One region of the Phyllobacterium sp. T2-21 genome, then DNA from elsewhere that is predicted to be linked to it. Evidence: riboswitches for the same ligand, from Rfam matches in the RefSeq annotation. Region 1 holds a riboswitch; each other region holds the start of a gene.
What was found. A riboswitch is a leader RNA that binds a small molecule or an ion and turns the genes downstream of it on or off. The one in region 1 is predicted to bind cobalamin.

Region 1 (2,194 bases):
ACGGCAGGGCTTGGGCATCTCGATATCGATACGGTGATGGAGCCGGAAAAGACCGTGCGCAACGTGGCGGCGCAGTCGCTGCCGTTCGACCTGCCGCTCGATGGCTACGAGATTCATCTGGGCCGGACGACCGGCCCGGACTGTTCGCGCCCCGCCGTGCGCATCAACGGCGTCGATGACGGCGCCATATCGGCGGACGGCAAGGTGTTCGGCACCTATCTGCACGGGCTTTTTGCGGCGGACCGGTTTCGTGCCGCGCTGCTGGGCACGATGGGCATTGCCGCTGAAACATTCGACTACAAGGCCGGGGTGGACGCCGCGCTGGACAGTATCGCTGCCGAGCTTGAAACAGTGCTGGATGTGGACGCGCTGCTTGCATGTGCTGCGGTGCGTGGTTCGACAAGCTCACCATGAGGGGATGGGTGGGCTGCAATGCTAATCGCGGAGATTGCAGAACATATCCCCTGCAATCCTCCACCTCCCTCATGGTGAGCTTGTCGAACCACCCACTACTCCCTGAGCAAACCGCGCGGATTCCATTGACATTTCCCGTGGGGGGTGAATAACGTCCCAGCCATGATTGGTTCCCATATTGGCCAAAGGCCAAGGGATCAAAAGGGAATGCGACGGTTGTACCCTCAAGGGCGACCCCACCGCAGCCGACCCCGCGACTGTAGAGCGGCGAGGATCAATGCAAAGCCTGACGCATATGCAGAAGGCAGCCACTGGGAAACCGGGAAGGCGGCATTCATCATGTGACCCGCGAGCCAGGAGACCTGCCAGTCATAGAGCGTTTCCCAGGAAGCGCTCGGGGCAATCCTGCCCAAGAACCGAAGGGTCGTGTCCCTTCAGGCCCAGCACGGAGGTTGTTATGGCTGCTCGCATTGTATACGCGCTCGTTTCCCCGCCCGCATTCCGCTTGATCGTACCTGACGGATCATCGCGATTGCAGTGACGGCGATGCCCCAGCTGAATCACGGCGTGACCTTCATTCTCGGCGGTGCCCGCTCGGGCAAGTCCAGCTTTGCCGAAGGCCTGATCATGGCTTCCGGCCTTGAGCCCGTTTATCTCGCAACCGGCAGGTCCTGGGACGAGGAAATGTCAGTCCGCATCGACCTGCACAAGGCGCAGCGCGGATCATCCTGGCACACCATCGAAGAGCCGCTCGATCTGGTGGACACCCTGCAGGGGGTTGCAGCCGAAGGAAAAGCGATCCTCGTCGATTGCCTGACGCTCTGGCTGACCAATCTGATGATGGCCGAGCGCGATATCACCGCCGAGACACGGCAGCTCATGCAAGTGCTGCCGAAACTTCCGGGCTCGATCGTTCTGGTTTCGAACGAAGTGGGTCTCGGCATTGTACCGGAGAACCGCATGGCGCGCGATTTTCGCGACCATGCCGGACGTCTCCATCAGGCCGTGGCACAGGCCGCGGCAACAGTCTATTTCGTGGCAGCCGGGCTGCCGCTCACCATGAAGGGATAGGAATATGCAGGGTCAGAAGATTCCAGCAACGGTCATCACCGGTTTTCTCGGTTCGGGCAAAACCACGATGATCCGCAATCTGCTCGAAAATGCCAATGGCAAGCGCATCGCGCTCATCATCAATGAGTTCGGCGATCTTGGTGTCGACGGCGGCCTGCTCAAGGGCTGCGGCATCGAAGCCTGCCGGGATGAGGATGTGATCGAATTGAACAATGGCTGCATCTGCTGCACCGTGGCCGATGATTTCATCCCGACCATGACCAAGCTGCTCGACCGTCCGGACCGTCCGGATCATATCGTCATCGAGACCTCGGGCCTCGCGCTGCCGCAGCCTCTGGTTGCAGCTTTCAACTGGCCGGAGATCAAGACGCAGGTGACGGTTGACGGTGTCGTCACCGTGATCGACGCTTCCGCCGTGTCCGAAGGCCGCTTTGCCGATGACCACGACAAGGTGGATGCCCAGCGCATCCAGGACGAATCGCTCGACCATGACAGCCCGCTCGAGGAACTGTTCGAGGACCAGATCCGTGCCGCCGACCTGATCGTGCTGAACAAGAGCGACCTGATCAGCGACAAGCAGCTCGACGGCGTGCGCGGCGATGTGCAGAGCCGCTCGTCGCGCTCGCTCAACATGGTATCGGCCAGCTTCGGCAAGCTCAGCAATGAACTGCTGCTCGGTCTCGGCGTCGGCACCGAAGAGGACATTGCC
Region 2 (2,194 bases), on a different replicon from region 1:
CGTCCAGTCATTGCCGAGGCCACCGGAATATTTTGCCAGGAGCGCATTGTCCTTCACCGCCTTGAAGATGCCATCGAGATCGTCGGCGACGGTGGTCAGGAAGCAGGAGGACAGCTGCGGGCGCAACGTGCCCGAATTGAACAAGGTCGGGGTGGAAGCCATGAAGTCGAACGACGACAGCAGATCGTAGAATTCGATGGCGCGTGCTTCCCGGTCGATCTCACGGGTGGCGAGGCCCATGGCAACGCGCATCAGGAAGGCCTGTGGCAGTTCGAACCGGATACCGCGTGTCTGCTGGAGATAACGATCATACAATGTCTGCAGGCCAAGATACTGGAACTGCAGGTCGCGTTCCGGCTTCAGGGCTGCTGATATTTTCCGCAGGTCGAAGCGGGCGAGTTCCGGATCGAGCAGTTCGGCTTCAATGCCGGCCTTCACATAGGCGGGGAAATAATCGGCGTATCGCTCCGCCATTTCATGCTGGGTCGCCTGTTCGGGCCTGCCGAAGACAAAGCTCAAGGCTTCGCGGCGCAGTTTGTCGAGAAGCAGCCGCGCGGTGACAAAGGAATAGTTCGGTTCTGTTTCAACGAGTGTGCGTGCAGCCAGAATGGGCGCAAGCGACAATTCATCGAGCGTGATACCGTCGTAAAGATTGCGCTGGGTTTCGCTGAGGATCGGTGCGGCGCTGACCCCCTCAAGTCCTTCACAGGCTTCATCGATGATGCGGGCGAGGCGCGCCGCATCGAGCGGTGCCCTGGTCCCATCAAGCAGGGTGACGCTGAGGGACGGGCCGGTTTCGGCCACGGGTTCAACCAGCTTCGCCCGTTCTCGCGCGCGTTCTTCCCGGTAGAGCACGTAGGCGCGGGCGACCTTGTGGTTTTCGCTGCGCATGAGGGCAAGTTCGACCTGATCCTGCACATCCTCGATGTGGAACAGACGGGCTTCACTGCTGCGGCGCTTCAATGTTGTCACGATGTCGGCGGTCAAGCCTTCGACGACATCGTGCACACGGCGCGAACCGGCAGCGACGTTGCCTTCGACGGCGAGGAAGGCTTTAGTGAGAGCAACGGTGATTTTCAGCGGGTCGAAGGGTGTGACCGAGCCATTGCGGCGAATGACGCGATAGCCGGGCTCGCTGGATGATGGCTGCAGTTCAGCGGGACGAACCGGCGACTGACCGTCGGCGCGGGTGGTTTGAAGAGAAAGAGACATGTGCTTATACCCCAAATGTTGGGGGCAAAGGTCGAGCGCACGCGTGCAAGAATCCGGTCAGCTTGCGGCCGACCATTGCAAGCGACACACCGGGACACCCCGCCCGTGGACGTTCATCATGTCATGGCAGGTCTCCTGGCTCACAGGTCGGCGCTGGTGTCGGCCTTCCCGAAGCGCGGCTCCAGTGGCATTGTCGACAACAACTCGCTGTTTACAGTTGCGGGGGCAGCGCCGGCATCAATGTCCAGGACATTTCACCGGCTTCCCTCTTAGCTCCCGGTCTTGCGACTCGGGGAGAACCATAACATCTATATTTAGTATCAAATCGCCGTTTTTAGTCAATAGGTGGATAGCGGCATCTTCACTTGCTCAGAACGCTGCGGATTGCGGCAAGACGAACGGCACGGATTTTCCGGGCACACCGCCCACCTTGAGCGCACATTCATAGACGCGCAGGATGCGGTCATCGGTCAAGACCTCCGTGGGGGTGCCCACAGAATCGGCCCTCCCCCTGTGCATGACCACGACCCGGTCGGCAAACATGGAGGTGAGGTTGAGGTCATGCAGGATAGCGATGACCCCGCCACCGCGATCGGCAAAGTCGCGGGCAATCTGCATGATGATCAGCTGATGTTTGATATCGAGGCTCGACACCGGCTCATCGAGGAACAGAAAGCGCGGCTGGCCGTCGAGCACCGGCTGCCAGACTTGGCAGAGGACGCGCGCCAGTTGCACCCGTTGCTGCTCGCCGCCGGAGAGTTCCTGATAGAACCGCCCGCCGAAACCCGCGAGGTCAACGCGCTCAAGCGCTTCATCGGGCAGTGTGTCCACGTTGTGGCGCGAAACACCGGAGCGGCCGCTGGTCATGCCCAGCTTGACGATCTCACGCACGGTGAACGGGAAGGACAGCGAGGTGGATTGCGGCAGGATCGCCCGCATGGTTGCCATCTGCCAGAGCTTCAGCCGGTCGATCGGCGTGCCG
Region 3 (2,194 bases), 1.4 Mb from region 1:
GGTCGAGGTGATTGGTGGGTTCGTCGAGAAACAGGATGTCCGGCTGCTGGGCGATGGCGCGCGCCAGCTGCACGCGCTGCCTTTCGCCGCCGGAGAGCGAGCCGATGGGACGGCGCGAAAACGCGGCGATCCCCGCGCGGAGCAGGGCTTCCGTCACGATATCCCGGTCCTTCGCCTTGGTCAGGGTGCCGGTGTGCGGAATGCGGCCAAGGGATACATAATCGTCAACCAGCAATTGCGGGTCCGGCATGTCGGTCTGGCCGACGAAGGCAAATCTCCTGGCCCGTTCCTTCGGCGGCAGCCGGTTTATTGCCGTGCCGTCGAGATGGATGCTGCCGGAGGAGGGGCGCAGCAGTCCGGCCAGCATGCGCAAAAGCGTGGATTTCCCCGCGCCATTCGGCCCGATAATGGCAAGTCGCGCGCCGCGCACGATGTCGAGCGATACCTCATCCACCAGCGTCTGGCCGGCGGTGCGGAACGTCACCTCGTCGGCACGCAGGGCGACATGGCTCATGGGCGGATATCCGTGACTGCAGGCAAGGCACATGGTGTCAAATCCCAACCGGTAAACGTCGTCGCGTTATCGCGGACGCGTCGTTCTCGTATAGTAACGTTATAACATTAGTCAATGCCTGATCTATCATAGGTGCGCCGGAATGCGTGCGAGTGTCTTGTCCCAAAGGCCTTGCGGGCGCTGTGATGCCTTGGACCAGCCATCGGCGAGCGCGTGATACATCCGGGCGAAGTCCAGAAGATCGGCAAAGTCCGTGGCGGGATCGATATCGCCGAAGAGATATTGCGCCTTGCCGGGCGCCCGGAACGCCACCGTGCAGGGTCGTTCGCAGCCCGCCATGCAGCCAACACCGCGCACCTCATAGCCGAGCTGGCCATCGAGTTCCGCCTGCAGCCTGTGGGCAAGGGCCTGTCCCGGTCGTGACAGTCCGTCAGCCGCCTTGCACAGGGTGCAGACGATAATCTGGTGGTCGGGTCTTGGCGTGGTCATGCCGGTGCCTTGCCTTGTGGACAAAGGTTAGGGGAACGCGGCCAATGCACCATCGCGACAATGCGGGAGAGGACATCGCATCGCTCCCGGCACACCCCGTCCGGTTCGAATTGTAGATGAGATGGCAGGTCTCCTGGCTCGCGGGTCTCAGCTTCGCCTTGCCTTCCCGACCTTCCGGTCAGTGGCATGTCAGGCATCGCTCACCGCTTACAGTTGCGGGGGCAGCCACGGTCTCGGTCCCTTTTGGGTACGCCTCACCGTGTTCCCTTTTCATCTCCCGCGTTGTCGTGCGGAAGAAACCATCGGCGCGGATGCTATGCGGCCAGCCGCGCAGTTGCAAGCACGTTTATGCGGCAATTTTTACCGCTGCCAAAATTTTTGGCAAATGAAAGATTTCAATTGGCCGGTAACGCGTTAGAGTGCGGGGAGCATTTGTGGAACCGCAGTTTTTTGAATCAGACTTTTGAGGCGATATGGCAATTCACGCAGCAGTCTATCATCTGACACATTACCGGTATGACCGGCCCATCATGCTCGGGCCGCAGATCATCCGGCTCCAGCCGGCACCCCATTCCCGGACAAAAGTTCTCAGCCATTCCCTGAAAGTCAGTCCGGCCAATCATTTCGTCAACCTGCAGCAGGACCCCTACGGCAATTTCCTCGCCCGCTTCGTCTTTCCCGAACCGGTGACGGAGCTGAAGATCGAGGTCGATCTCGTCGCTGATATGACCGTCTACAATCCATTCGATTTCTTTGTCGAACCGGTCGCCGAGACCTGGCCGTTCAGCTATCCCGAAGAGATCAGCGACGACCTGTCGATCTATATGAAACCGCAACCGGCCGGACCGCTGGTTTCGGCTTTCCTTGCAACCATCGATTGCAGCCCGACGAACACGGTGAATTTCGTCGTCGATCTCAACGCACGTATCCAGCGCGAGATCGGCTATGTCATCCGCATGGAAACCGGGGTTCAGGAACCAGACGCCACCTTGAACCTGCGCTCGGGATCGTGCCGGGATTCAAGCTGGCTGCTGGTGCAGGTGTTGCGCAATCTCGGTTTTGCCGCGCGGTTCGTCTCCGGCTATCTCATCCAGCTGAAGCCCGATCTTGTCGCCATCGATGGTCCCGCCGGTACTGACAAGGATTTCACCGACCTGCATGCCTGGTGCGAAGTCTATCTGCCGGGGGCGG
Region 4 (2,194 bases), 170 kb from region 1:
CAGGGATTCAGCGAGGCGGAAATAGGCCCAGGACCCCTCCTGATAACGGTTAATCAGATTGGCTTCGAACAGCAGCTTGAGATGGCGGGAGACGCGCGGCTGCGACTGCCCGAGGATGGAGGTCAGATCGGAAACCGTCAGATCCCCCCGGGACAACAGCGCCAGAATGCGCAGGCGGCTGGGTTCCGCCGCTGCCTTCAGCGTATCGACCATCAGGTCAAGATTGAGATCACGTTTGTCCATCAAGGTATCCTCAAAAGATATAAAGATATGTTTATGTGAGAAATACAGATTTGGCAAGTTTTGTTTTTCCGTTGACGGCAAATTTTGTCGCGTCTGAAATAGGCTGGTATATCGATCAGCGAATCGGCGGGAAGACAGTGCAATGAGTTCAGGAACCAACCGCCAAAGGGCCATCGGCAAGGCGCTGACGCTGCTTTTGCCGGCCGTACCCTATTCGGATTCCGAGCCCATACGCGCTGCCGCCACGGCACCGCACATGAAAAGCCTGCCGCCACCCATTGCGGTGTGGCTGGCCACGGTCGCCCATGTCCGCCATCAGCACACGGACTACGATGCGCTGCGCGACGAGGGCTATGACAAGGAGTCGGCCCGCTTCTTCGTGCTCGAGGCCATCAACCGGAAATTGACGGAATGGCGGGCGACGCGGCTGCTGGATCCGGACGAAGACGATCCGAGCTGACTTCGGCGCCGGCATTCCACTGATCTTCATAGATGAGCTGGTCCAGCGGCAGCCGTTCGCGCCAGCCGCGCTTTTGCAGCTCCGGCTGATCGTAGAGCTGGTCGACATAGCCGATGCAGAGATAGGCGATGATCTCGACATGATCGGGGATGGCCAGAATGCAGCGCATGTCCCGGTCGTGGTAGATGCTGACCCAGCCGACGCCGATGCCTTCCGCCCGCGCCGCCAGCCACAGGTTCTGCACGGCGCAGACGGTGCTGTAGACGTCCATCTGCCGGTTATGGGTGCGCCCCAGAACGACATCGCCGCCGCGTGTCCGGTCGCAGGTGATGCACAGATTGACCGGCGCCTTCACGATGCCCTCAAGCTTCAGCGACGCGTAGAGCGCCTGGCGCTCGTCGGTGAACATGGCCTTTGCTTCGGCATTGGCGCGGGTAAAGGCCTGATGCACCTCGGCCTTGCGCGCCGCATCGCGGATGAGAATGAAATTCCACGGCTGCATGAACCCCACCGACGGCGCGTGATGGGCGGCATCGAGCAGCCGCAGCAGCACATCGTCGTCGACGGGCCTTGGCAGGAACTGGTCGCGCACATCGCGGCGGGTATGGATGGCTTTGTAGACGGCGGCGCGCTCGTCCGCGGAAAAATCGGCGGCGGCCACGGGACCATAGGCAGAGTCGTGCATCGTTTGCTCCCAACAATGCGAGGGCCAGATTGCCCTGAGCCCTGACACCTCCCCGCTGTCCGTGCGGTTTCGGCTATCCGGTCCGGCCGGTCTTCTGACTGAGGTTCACCTGAACCGCGCGCCTTCCGGGTTTCCCCGTGGCAAACTGCGCGGCCCATCCCCTATACAGCGTTGGGCACGTGCCGGATTTGCACCGGCTTCCCGATTCTCCTGCATGCAGGCACCGGACCTGCATTCCATTCGCCACAGATCGGCGAAGGACGCAAGCGTCAGCCCGGATAAATCCATTGCTCCGGCAGGCGCGCATCGATTTTTTCACCGGAACGGATGATTCCCGGCACTTCAACCCAGACGACGATGCCACGCAGCCGCTTCGACGCCTTGACGAAGTCGAGCGCCGTCGCGGTGTGATCGGAGGTTTGCGCCCGCTCGGCGATGGAGCGTCCGGCGACCTTGCACGGCGCGTTCTGCCCGTCGACCTTCAGCGTCACGCCGCCTTCGAAGAACAGCAGCGTGCGCGGCGGCAGCATGGAAAGCGAGGGAATGCCATCGACAACCATGTTGGCACCGATCCATTCGGGTTTGACTTCCGCAAGGCCCATGGCGCTGGCAATCATTGCAAGCTCGTCGGCCGCCAGAACGGAAATATGCCGTTCGTTGCGCATCTCCGTGCCGCGCGGATACCAGGGCTCTCGTCCGCCGGACCGGCGCGTCAGGCCGGCATGATAATCGCCGCGGATGCCTTCAAAGGTGAGATCGAGCGTGTCCGTGGCAGCGGTGACAAAACTGTCTTTCGGCGCCTGGAA

Region 2: linked by a shared signal. The riboswitch ahead of ACZ5FP_RS22745 (ribonucleoside-diphosphate reductase subunit alpha) and the one ahead of cobU (bifunctional adenosylcobinamide kinase/adenosylcobinamide-phosphate guanylyltransferase) in region 1 are both predicted to bind cobalamin.
Region 3: linked by a shared signal. The riboswitch ahead of ACZ5FP_RS08205 (DUF1636 family protein) and the one ahead of cobU (bifunctional adenosylcobinamide kinase/adenosylcobinamide-phosphate guanylyltransferase) in region 1 are both predicted to bind cobalamin.
Region 4: linked by a shared signal. The riboswitch ahead of bluB (5,6-dimethylbenzimidazole synthase) and the one ahead of cobU (bifunctional adenosylcobinamide kinase/adenosylcobinamide-phosphate guanylyltransferase) in region 1 are both predicted to bind cobalamin.

The regions. Positions count from the first base shown of each region.
Region 1 covers NZ_AP027912.1:3,039,736-3,041,929, reverse strand. Annotated here, with positions in the region: gene ACZ5FP_RS15265 (cobyric acid synthase) at 1-414, shown strand, start outside; cobalamin riboswitch at 565-798, shown strand; gene cobU (bifunctional adenosylcobinamide kinase/adenosylcobinamide-phosphate guanylyltransferase) at 961-1,485, shown strand; gene cobW (cobalamin biosynthesis protein CobW) at 1,490-2,194, shown strand, end outside.
Region 2 covers NZ_AP027915.1:130,451-132,644, forward strand. Annotated here, with positions in the region: gene ACZ5FP_RS22745 (ribonucleoside-diphosphate reductase subunit alpha) at 1-1,212, opposite strand, end outside; cobalamin riboswitch at 1,321-1,531, opposite strand; gene ACZ5FP_RS22750 (heme ABC transporter ATP-binding protein) at 1,582-2,194, opposite strand, start outside.
Region 3 covers NZ_AP027912.1:1,641,650-1,643,843, forward strand. Annotated here, with positions in the region: gene ACZ5FP_RS08200 (ABC transporter ATP-binding protein) at 1-514, opposite strand, end outside; gene ACZ5FP_RS08205 (DUF1636 family protein) at 641-1,003, opposite strand; cobalamin riboswitch at 1,110-1,322, opposite strand; gene ACZ5FP_RS08210 (transglutaminase family protein) at 1,477-2,194, shown strand, end outside.
Region 4 covers NZ_AP027912.1:3,208,749-3,210,942, forward strand. Annotated here, with positions in the region: gene ACZ5FP_RS16035 (ArsR/SmtB family transcription factor) at 1-243, opposite strand, end outside; gene ACZ5FP_RS16040 (DUF2293 domain-containing protein) at 386-703, shown strand; gene bluB (5,6-dimethylbenzimidazole synthase) at 636-1,388, opposite strand; cobalamin riboswitch at 1,456-1,631, opposite strand; gene ACZ5FP_RS16050 (MOSC domain-containing protein) at 1,658-2,194, opposite strand, start outside.